DNA from 3 places in the Pseudoalteromonas sp. GABNS16E genome. Region 3 is predicted to be linked to each of the others. Evidence: predicted binding sites of a transcription regulator. Region 3 holds the regulator's gene; each other region holds the start of a gene.
The links. Region 3 encodes FliA, which starts transcription of late flagellar genes. Its sites were predicted from a motif close to CTAAAGNTNNNNNNNNNNNNGCCGATA; they were not measured.
Positions count from the first base shown of each region.

Region 1: PSI06_RS17305 (DUF5610 domain-containing protein) is a predicted target of FliA. The motif match lies at 1,907-1,933, and genes of this name have one in related genera.
Region 2: PSI06_RS11140 (VC2046/SO_2500 family protein) is a predicted target of FliA. The motif match lies at 1,394-1,420, and genes of this name have one in related genera.

Region 1 covers NZ_JAQREZ010000053.1:21,249-24,511, forward strand. Annotated here, with positions in the region: gene PSI06_RS17295 (thiol:disulfide interchange protein DsbA/DsbL) at 1-633, shown strand, start outside; gene trmA (tRNA (uridine(54)-C5)-methyltransferase TrmA) at 700-1,797, opposite strand; gene PSI06_RS17305 (DUF5610 domain-containing protein) at 1,963-3,102, shown strand; gene murI (glutamate racemase) at 3,168-3,263, shown strand, end outside.
Region 2 covers NZ_JAQREZ010000024.1:68-3,330, reverse strand. Annotated here, with positions in the region: gene PSI06_RS11160 (MHYT domain-containing protein) at 1-101, opposite strand, end outside; gene PSI06_RS11155 (M48 family metallopeptidase) at 411-1,061, shown strand; tRNA gene PSI06_RS11150 (tRNA-Tyr) at 1,125-1,209, opposite strand; tRNA gene PSI06_RS11145 (tRNA-Tyr) at 1,258-1,342, opposite strand; gene PSI06_RS11140 (VC2046/SO_2500 family protein) at 1,455-1,982, shown strand; gene PSI06_RS11135 (DUF6172 family protein) at 2,173-2,475, shown strand; gene PSI06_RS11130 (YchJ family protein) at 2,605-3,084, opposite strand; partial or broken gene PSI06_RS11125 (transposase) at 3,182-3,263, shown strand, end outside.
Region 3 covers NZ_JAQREZ010000021.1:43,397-46,659, reverse strand. Annotated here, with positions in the region: gene PSI06_RS10445 (chemotaxis protein CheA) at 1-183, opposite strand, end outside; gene PSI06_RS10440 (protein phosphatase CheZ) at 199-966, opposite strand; gene cheY (chemotaxis response regulator CheY) at 982-1,365, opposite strand; gene PSI06_RS10430 (RNA polymerase sigma factor FliA) at 1,407-2,117, opposite strand; gene PSI06_RS10425 (MinD/ParA family ATP-binding protein) at 2,144-3,001, opposite strand; gene flhF (flagellar biosynthesis protein FlhF) at 2,994-3,263, opposite strand, start outside.

The DNA.
Region 1 (3,263 bases), on a different contig from region 3:
AAATTAGTTAAAGCAGGTCTACTTGCATTACTATTGCCTATGGCTGCGAGCAGTGTAGCCGCCACTTATGAAGAGGGCGTGCATTACGATGTAGTGGCAGAGCGTGCGACTAAAAAGCCAGAAGTAAAAGAGTTTTTCTCATTTTATTGCCCTGCTTGTAATAACATGGAAGCGTTAATTGGTGAGTTTAAGCCAAAGCTAGACAAAGACGTTAAATTTAAAAAGAGCCATGTTGATTTTGTCGGTGTTCGCGATCCAGAAAACCAACAAATGATGAGCCAAGCGCTGGCCACTGCGGAAGTACTTCCACAAAAAGATAAAATTGTTGCGGCTATTTTTAATCACATTCACACTAAGCGCGCTAAATTTAACGAGCTTGCAGATGTAAAAGATGTGTTTGTAGCGCAGGGTGTTGATGGCGATAAGTTTGATAAACTATACAAAAGCTTCTCGGTACGTACATTAAGCTCTAAAATGAAGCGTGACCAAAATTACTTTAAAGAAAAAGGCGCGCTACGTGGCGTACCAACCTTTATCGTAAATGGTAAATACAAATTAAACCTAGGCCGTGAATCTGGTATTACCGCGCCAGAAGATATTAGTAAATTAATTAACTATTTAGCGAACAAGTAAGGTTTGCTAAAACAAAAAAAGCTCCGTAAGGAGCTTTTTTTATGGAAGTGATTTAAATTTAACTCACTATTTTCTTTGTAAGAAAACACCCGATTCTATGTGATGTGTATAAGGGAACTGATCAAATATCGCAAAGCGCTTAACATTATGAGTACGGGTTAAATGATCTAAATCGCGCTCAAGCGTTTCTGGGTTGCACGATATATAAATAATGTTCTCGTAGTTGGCCACTAAGTCACAGGTAAGGGTATCCATACCTGCGCGTGGAGGGTCGACTAAAATAGTTTGGCAATCGTAGCTTTTTAAATCTATCCCCTCTAAACGCGAAAAGGTACGTTCGCCATTCATTGCCTGGGTAAACTCTTCACTCGACATACGAATTATATCTAAGTTATCTACCTTATTTTTAGCAATGTTGTATTGCGCTGAATGCACAGAAGACTTAGATATTTCAGTAGCCAATACGCGATTAAACGAACCCGCCAATGCAATAGAGAAATTACCATTACCACAGTAAAGTTCCAGCAGGTCATTACTCAGTGGTTTACATAAGTCTTGTGCCCACTCCAGCATTTTTATATTCACTTTAGCATTAGGTTGCGTAAAGCTATTTTCTACTTGTTGATAAATAAGCTCCTGGCCGTTTACGGTTAAACACTCAGTAACAAAATCATTGCCTAGTACTTCTTTTTGTTTGCGAGCACGACCGATAAAGTCAATGTTGTATTTGCTGCTCAGTTTTTCTTTCAGGGCTTTTATTTCAGTTAGCCACTGCTCATCGAGTGGTTTGTGATAAAGCAAGCTTACTAAAATCTCGCCACTTAATGACGATAAATAATCGATTTGAAACAGCTTACGACGTAATACTTCACACGACTTTAAATTATCAATCATCACCTGCATAACTTCACCAACTAATGGCGCGGCAGGGTCAAAGGTGTCGACGCGAATTTTTTCTTTCGTGACCTGATCAAACATAATATGAAATAGATCTTCCCCATCGTGCCATACTCTAAATTCAGCACGTTGGCGGTAGTTAATTGGCTCTGAGCTAAACACCTCTAACGCTTGCACACCAAATCGCTTAAATTGCGACGTAATACGCTGCTCTTTTTCATTTAGCTGCGTATCGTACTGTGTGGTATCTATTTTAATCACTGCCATTAATGCTACTACCTTATCTATGAGATCTATTTATCGGCGCTATTGTAGGGAGCGAGCAGTATTTGTCTAGTTTTGCTGATAATAAAGTTGCTGTTTTTTTAAACATGCACTTTAGTTTTGTCACTATTAGCCGATAATAAGCTAAGTACGTAACGGAGGTGGATCATGAAAATCGGTAATTATGGCTATACGCCAAACAACAACGTAAACAAATTCAATAATAAAGAGGCGCTACAGCAGCCAACAATCCAATCTCCGCAAGAAAGTTCATTACAGCGAGGCAGAGAACTTGCTGCAAAAGTGCTTGGCGACAAAATGGCAGAGCAACTAGGTTTACCTGTTGAGCAAAAACAAGCCGATAAACCTTTATTCGATTTTGATGAAATAGTAAAAAATGTACTCGACTTCGTATCTGGCGCAGTTAATAAAGCCAAAGTCAATGGTGCTGATGACGATAAATTAAAAAATATGTTAGATGATGCGCGCACAGGTGTTCAAACCGGTATAGACGAAGCGGTTGATGAACTAAAAGGCACTGGTGTATTTAACGAAGAAATGCAAGAGGGCATCGACAAGTCAAAAGAAGGCATTTTTGAGGGACTTGATGAGTTTGAGCAAACCCTATTTAACCCACAAGCGGCCAGTGTTAGCGTAAGCCAAGCACAATATGTAAGTATGAGCAGCAATGCCGAGTATAAGTTTACAACGGCCGAAGGTGATGAGGTCAGTATTAGCTTTGCTGATGCATATGAGTCTCAAACAGCGAGTGGGTATCAACAAAGCAATAACAGCGAATCGTTTGCCAGCTCATCGTCGCAATCTCGAGAGCTGTCTTTTTCAATGTCGGTTAATGGTGATTTAAACGAACAAGAGCAAGATGCTATTAATGCCATGATGGAAGAGCTACAAGGTGTAAGTAAAACATTCTTTAGTGGTGATTTGGATGAAGCATTTGAAAAAGCACAAGAGCTGAGCTTAGGCAGTGAGCAACTTGTTGCATTTTCAATGGATCTTCGCCAAACAAAAACAGTCACTACCGTTAAAAGTTATGAGCAATATCAGCCAAACCCATCAAAAGAGGTAGCCGATGCGATCGCGCCTTTTAATGACGATCTAAAAAATGCATTTGATAAAGCATCGCAACTAGGCCTACAAGATCAGCTTGCCGGTATTATAGAGTGGCTAAACCAAGATCAAGCAGCGGTCGATCAGCTAGTTGATTACACCCAGGCAATGTTTGAAAACCTAAACCAATTAAATTCAGCGGGCGATGCACTCGACGCGCTAAAGTCTGAGCAAAGCTAAACTACTTTCTTTTATAAATACCTCATGGCAAACTGCCGTTCTTAATAAACAGTAGGAACCAAAGTTTGTCAGCCCACATAATGGTATTTGATTCAGGTATAGGTGGCACCACCGTGCTTGAGCATATTCAAAAGCGTATTCCAGATGCACAGTACAGTTAC
Region 2 (3,263 bases), on a different contig from region 3:
AAAATAGCGGTAATGACCGATAAACTAACCAGTATAGGGTTATATGCACCGTTGATAATGAGGCTCGGATCGTGGTCGGTTATAAAAAATGCAGACAGCATAGTGGCTCAAATTAGTATCTTTATTGAACTAGTTTAATAGATTTATTTTATAAATAAACTGTTAATCTAATAATTTATATTATAAATCAGCGAGGTTACTTTTTGGCATTAAAGTATTAACATGCGTAGCGTACTTTATTAATAAGACGTGATTTTTCGTAAATAAAAATAATAATAAACACTGAGCCCATTTATTTATCGCTAAATAACTGCATTGATTAAATAAGGCTTTATAATACGCTTTTATTTATATTTAGAGCATACACCTTGTTTGAGTATCAGCTAAAACGCAGTGCAAGGCGTAAAACAGTGGCAATAAAAGTTAGCCAAAAATTAGTTACTGTTTATGCGCCTACACACGTGCCAAAACTACAAATAGAACAATGGCTGTTTAGTAAAAATGAGTGGGTAACTGCGCAATTGCATAAACAACTTAACGCCATTGATACTCAACAACACCCGTTTAAAAACCAGCAAATAATGGTTTTTGCTAAGCCATATACTATTACTTTTGCAAAAGGGACACGCTCACATGTTCAGCAATCCGATAGCGTATTTACTATTTACACTTCTAATCGAGTAAAAAAACAGCCTGAAAAACGCAAGCAGTTACTTTGCCTTGCCCTTGAAGAAACGCTAACAAACTACATTGAAATGCGTTTAGCTTATTATTGCCAAAAGATGTCAGAAGCATTACCGACTAAATTGACGATTGGAAGTTATAAACGTAAGTGGGGGAGTTGTAATTCTCGGCGAGAGCTAACCTTTAGCCTTAACCTTGTTGGGGCGCCTCATCATATAATTGATTATGTTATTGTGCACGAATTGGCTCATTTAAAGTATTTGAACCACAGCAGTGCTTTTTGGAAGCACGTAGCTAATTTTTATCCCGATTATAAATCTGCATCAGCATGGCTTAAAAACCACGGGGCAACATTACAGTGGGTATTTGATAATTAGTCTAAAAATGAAGTTTTAAATAGTGATGAAAAAGACATAGAAAAGGATACTGAAGATAAGAAGTGGTGGAGGGAGCTGGATTCGAACCAGCGAAGGCTGAGCCGTCAGATTTACAGTCTGATCCCTTTGGCCGCTCGGGAACCCCTCCACACTATTTTGTTACATTTGGCCCCACTTAACTTAGCGGTAAGAAAAGTGGTGGAGGGAGCTGGATTCGAACCAGCGAAGGCTGAGCCGTCAGATTTACAGTCTGATCCCTTTGGCCGCTCGGGAACCCCTCCAATGCAACGGCGCTGATAATAGCAAACTGCGTATTTAAGTAAAGAAAAAAGCTAAAGAAATTTGAAATAAAGCCGATAAATATCTATCAGTTATCATAATCGGCTAAAGACTATGCAAATCGATGATTTGTTAATCACAGAGAGTCAACTAAAGACCAGGCTAAATAAAAGTGTGCATGAAAATCGCAGAGGCGAATTCTCACTTTTATTAGCGATGCTATCGCACGATGCGCTGGATTTTAGTCAATTTCACTTGCCAAAAATTGAAACGCATAGTGCTTATGTAGACGAAAAACAGTTAAGAGAGCGCTTTGGTGCTGGACCAAAGCAATTATTAGCTCCCGAAAAATTTGATATGACCATAGGGCAAAAGCACGCGTCGGTGATTGTTCAACAAGGCGAACAAGCAGGCATGAAAGCAATAAAATTAAGCCACTGCTTAAACCCTGAGCCACTAGCGATTAGAGATGACAAGTTACATATTCCTTTAACAGTAATCGATAATTGTGAACTATCAGTACGCAGGCGCTTAAATGACACGCACACCGCGCTTGCAAGTCCACAAATGGACGCCGCAGCATTTTATGACGATTTAACTAATGAGGCTATACATAAGCCATTGCTTGTTGCTAACGCATAAAAATAATTTAACACTTGTGCGTTTTAAAAGCTTAAAACACCTTATATTTAATAATCGGTTATGCAATAAAATAGAACAATTCTTTTTTTGTTTAAAAAAAGCATCCACAAATTAAATGCAATTGCTATAATGGCTGCAAATGGTATGACTTGAGTGCCATTATCATTAAATCAAGGTAATTAGGAACGTAATGAAGAAAACATTCACGCTAAATCATGAGAAAATCAAATACCCTCGTATGGTTGATGCTGCAAAGCATGAAGTGAAAAAATATTTGAAAAGAGAGCGCAATAAAACGCTACCTGTTGAAGCTGATTACTGGGCGTTTGACTGTAAGTTTGGCACAAGTGCCGATGATGCCGAAGTTGTTCACGTAGCTGAAATTAACAACAAGATCAGCGAAATCGAAAAGCAGGCGCTTACTTCATTCTATGTTGAGATTTTAGCTAGACCTGCGCAGCGTGAATCGTTCGATCTAGATGATGATGAATAACCAATAGCAATATTGTAGAAAATGGACCTAGATGGTCCATTTTTTGTTTATGGCAGTTATTAACATGTTTAGTGGTATAGAGTAGCGCTTAAATAAAAAGCTATTTTTATGCTAAGTGTTTAGCTTTTTTTATACACTGTGACACTTTTTATATTTTTTACCGCTTGCACATGGGCAGGGGTCGTTTCTGGCAACTTTTATATCGGCGACCGGATTAATAATACCCTCTAAATAACGCCATTCACCGTCCTCTTTTATAAAGTCTGATTTCTCATCCAACTCACAATATAAGTTTTGGTAAAAATAATACGCGTTAAAGGCAACATAACCTCGCTCATCACTTTGCTGCGTATCGCGCACAACTAATTTTACAAAGCGGCAGCTATTGGCAAAGTCAGCAATTTCATTTACTGGGTTTTGTGCTTGTTTTTCTTTGGCGTAAGTTTTAAATATATAAGATGCATTTTTTAATGCATAAGCACTAAAGCGCGAACGCATTAGTTGCTCAGGTGTGGCTGGGGTTTTTATATCAAGATGATAAGGCTGGCAACAGTCGCCATAATTAAGCTGACTGTTGCATAAGCAAGCGCTAGTACTGGTTACACTCATAAAATACTAGGGCGTGTTGATCTTTGTGGTATGAAAAACAAACAGCATGAAGATAAGGTATAATTGAATTCGCCAGAAAACTTTACACCGAACCTACATGCCAAGATTAATGTTAACATACGGGACATGGAATGTCTTATCAAAAGTAATGTACTTAAGTGGTCGAATTTATAATAAGC
Region 3 (3,263 bases):
AGTCATAGCTAAAAAGCCTGCTCCCCCTTTTACGGTATGAAAGCCCCTAAAAATAGCATTTAGTAACTCAGTATCTTCTGGGTTATTTTCTAGCTCAACTAACTGTTCAGATAAAAGCTCTAGGATTTCTCCAGCCTCTACAAGAAAGTCTTGTAAAATATCTTCATCGACTTCAAAGCTCATGCAGTTACTCTCCTCTTAGAAGCCCAAACTTGATAATAGGTCATCGACCTCGTCTTGGTCAGATACAACATCATTTCGCGACTCTTTATCAATAATAGGGCCTTCAGGACCTGCTAATGTTTGTGCGGCAACCAGTTCTTCTGTTTCTTGTTGTTCTTTACTTTCAGCAATGCTGTCATCTTGTGCAGCAAATGCTGTTAAAAGGTGTATTAAACTTTCTTCTACTTCTCTGACTAATTCAATTACACGGCGGATAACCTGGCCGGTTAAATCTTGAAAATCCTGCGCCATTAGTACATTAGTCATTAAAGTTTGCAACTCATCGGTTTTATGATGAGAGCTGTTCATAAACTTGTCGATGCTGTGGCATAAGGTTTTAAACTCGCCCAGCTCTATCTCGCGGTTCATAAGCCTATCCCAAGTAGGCTTAATATGTGCAATTTCATCTGCTAACTGCTGCGCAATAGGAAGGCTTGCTTCGACCGCATCCATTGTCTTATTAGCTGCATTTTCTGTCATTTCCATGACATAGTTTAAGCGCTTTTTCGCATCCGGAATTGCATCAGTGGTTAAATCGGTTAAACGCGTATCAAGTTCAAAGCTTTTAAGGGCTTCGTGTAATTGGCGTGTTAACTTACCTACTTCAGCAAAAAGCTGCGATTGCTCTTGAGAGGCAGTATCTAAAATTAATTGATCAGCTTTATCTTGCTCACCGTTTTCTAAAAAAACGACGAGCTGACGAGCTTGTTCTAAAGTAATTTGAGGCGCAGCTGGTGCTGACATAAGCCTCTCCTCTCATTAACCTAAGCGTTCAAACACTTTTTCTAATTTAGTTTTCAAAGTACCAGCAGTAAATGGCTTAACAATATAGCCATTAACACCTGCTTGCGCTGCCGCTATTATTTGTTCTTTTTTAGCTTCTGCCGTCACCATTAAAACCGGAATATGTTTTAATTTTTCGTCAGCTCTAATGGCTCTTAGCAAGTCAATACCCTGCATGCCTGGCATGTTCCAATCGGTTACAACAAAGTCAAAAACCTGATTTTGCAACATAGGTAATGCTGTAGAACCATCGTCAGCTTCTTGAACATTCGTGAACCCTAGGTCACGCAACAGATTTTTTATAATACGTCTCATTGTAGAGAAATCATCAACAACAAGAATTTTCATGTTTTTATCCAAAACATCCTCCGGTGAGGTCTTAACCTATAATTTACTTACTACTAGTTTATCCAGTCATTGATTTTTGCTTTGAGCTTAATCATCGCCTGACCATGTATCTGACTTACACGCGATTCACTTACATCGAGTATATGCCCAATTTCTTTTAAATTCATTTCATCGTTGTAATACAAAGAAAGCACCATTGCATCTCGCTCCGGTAAAGACTTTATTGCCTCTAACAATGAATTATTAAACCGTTCATTTTTAACATTATTAAATGGTTTGTCTAGCGCTAAATCTTGACCTGCAGGGCTAATAACATCTTCATCTACCCCTAGGTCTTCTATACCAAGCACTTTACTGGAATTAACATCATTTAAAATATGATGGTATTCTTCTAGCGAAATATCAAGTTTTTCAGCTACTTCAGTATCTTTTGGTTCTCTATTTAAGCTATTTTCTAATTCTGTGATGGTTTCGGCTACTAATCGGCTTTTGCGGTGCACCGAACGTGGTGCCCAATCCCCTCTGCGCATTTCATCAAGCATAGCGCCGCGAATACGAATACCAGCAAACGTTTCAAAGCTTGCCCCTTTACTGGCATCAAAGTTTTTTGAGGCCTCGATAAGGCCAATCATTCCCGATTGGATTAAGTCATCAAGCTGAACGCTAGGAGGAAGACGAGCTATTAAATGGCACGCCACTTTTTTGACAAGCGACGCGTGTTTTTCAACAATCACATTTAAATTTTGTGTTGATTGATATCCCATAGCTCTTTTCACCGATGTTGTCATAATCAGCCGTTTACTAGCTTCTCAATGAAAAACTCTAAATGTCCTGAAGGTTGATTAGGTATAGGCCATTTTACTGCTTTTGTCGCTAATGTTTTAAACGCGACTGCTGCTGGTGAATTAGGGAAAAGATCGACAATTACTTTTTGTTTGCGCGTAGATTTACGCATATTTTCATCATATGGAATAGTCGCAACAAGCTCCATAGACACATCTAAAAAGCGGTCTGTTACTTTAGAGAGCTTTGCAAAAAGCTCTTGGCCCTCGCGCATACTGCGCACCATGTTTGCAACAATTTTAAATTTATAAACGCCATGCTCGCGGCTAAGTACTTTAATAAGCGCGTAGGCATCAGTAATAGAGGTCGGCTCGTCACACACCACCACCATGACATCTTGCGCTGCACGAGAAAAACTCAGCACCATGTCAGAAATACCAGCGGCGGTATCTACAATTAAAATATCAAATTCGGTATTAAGCTCACTAAAGGCACGAATTAACCCAGCATGCTCAGATGGGGTTAGCTCCACCATACTTTGCGAGCCTGATGTAGCAGGCACGATTTTAATACCGCCTGGGCCTTCAACTAAAATCTCGTCAAGTTCGCACTCGCCTGAAAGGACATGAGATAAGTTTTTTTCAACACGTAGTCCTAGCATTACATCACAATTAGCTAGGCCTAAATCGGCATCTAATACTAATACACGATTACCCTGCTGCCCTAAAGCAATAGCAGTATTTAAAGAGACGTTGGTTTTACCCACCCCTCCTTTACCGCCGGTGACAGCGATAACTTTTACGCCGTTGTTGTTTTGACTCATTTTGCGCAGGCCGCTTGCTTGATCTAATACTGTGTTAATCATACATCCCTACTGTGCTTGACGCCACTGCTTGGTGTCTTGAATGTTGTGCTTTTGCTCTTTTTAAATACAATTGCTCAGCTTTTTTTACTAGTTTTTCAGCATTTGCAACGCGAATATCTTCTGGTACACGCTGACCATTAGTAAGATACCCTATTGGAAGGCGATTTTGAATCGCTATACTAATAATCTCACCTAAACTTAATGATTCATCTAACTTAGTGAAAATACAACCGCTTAGCTGAACCTTTTTAAAATGTCTTAC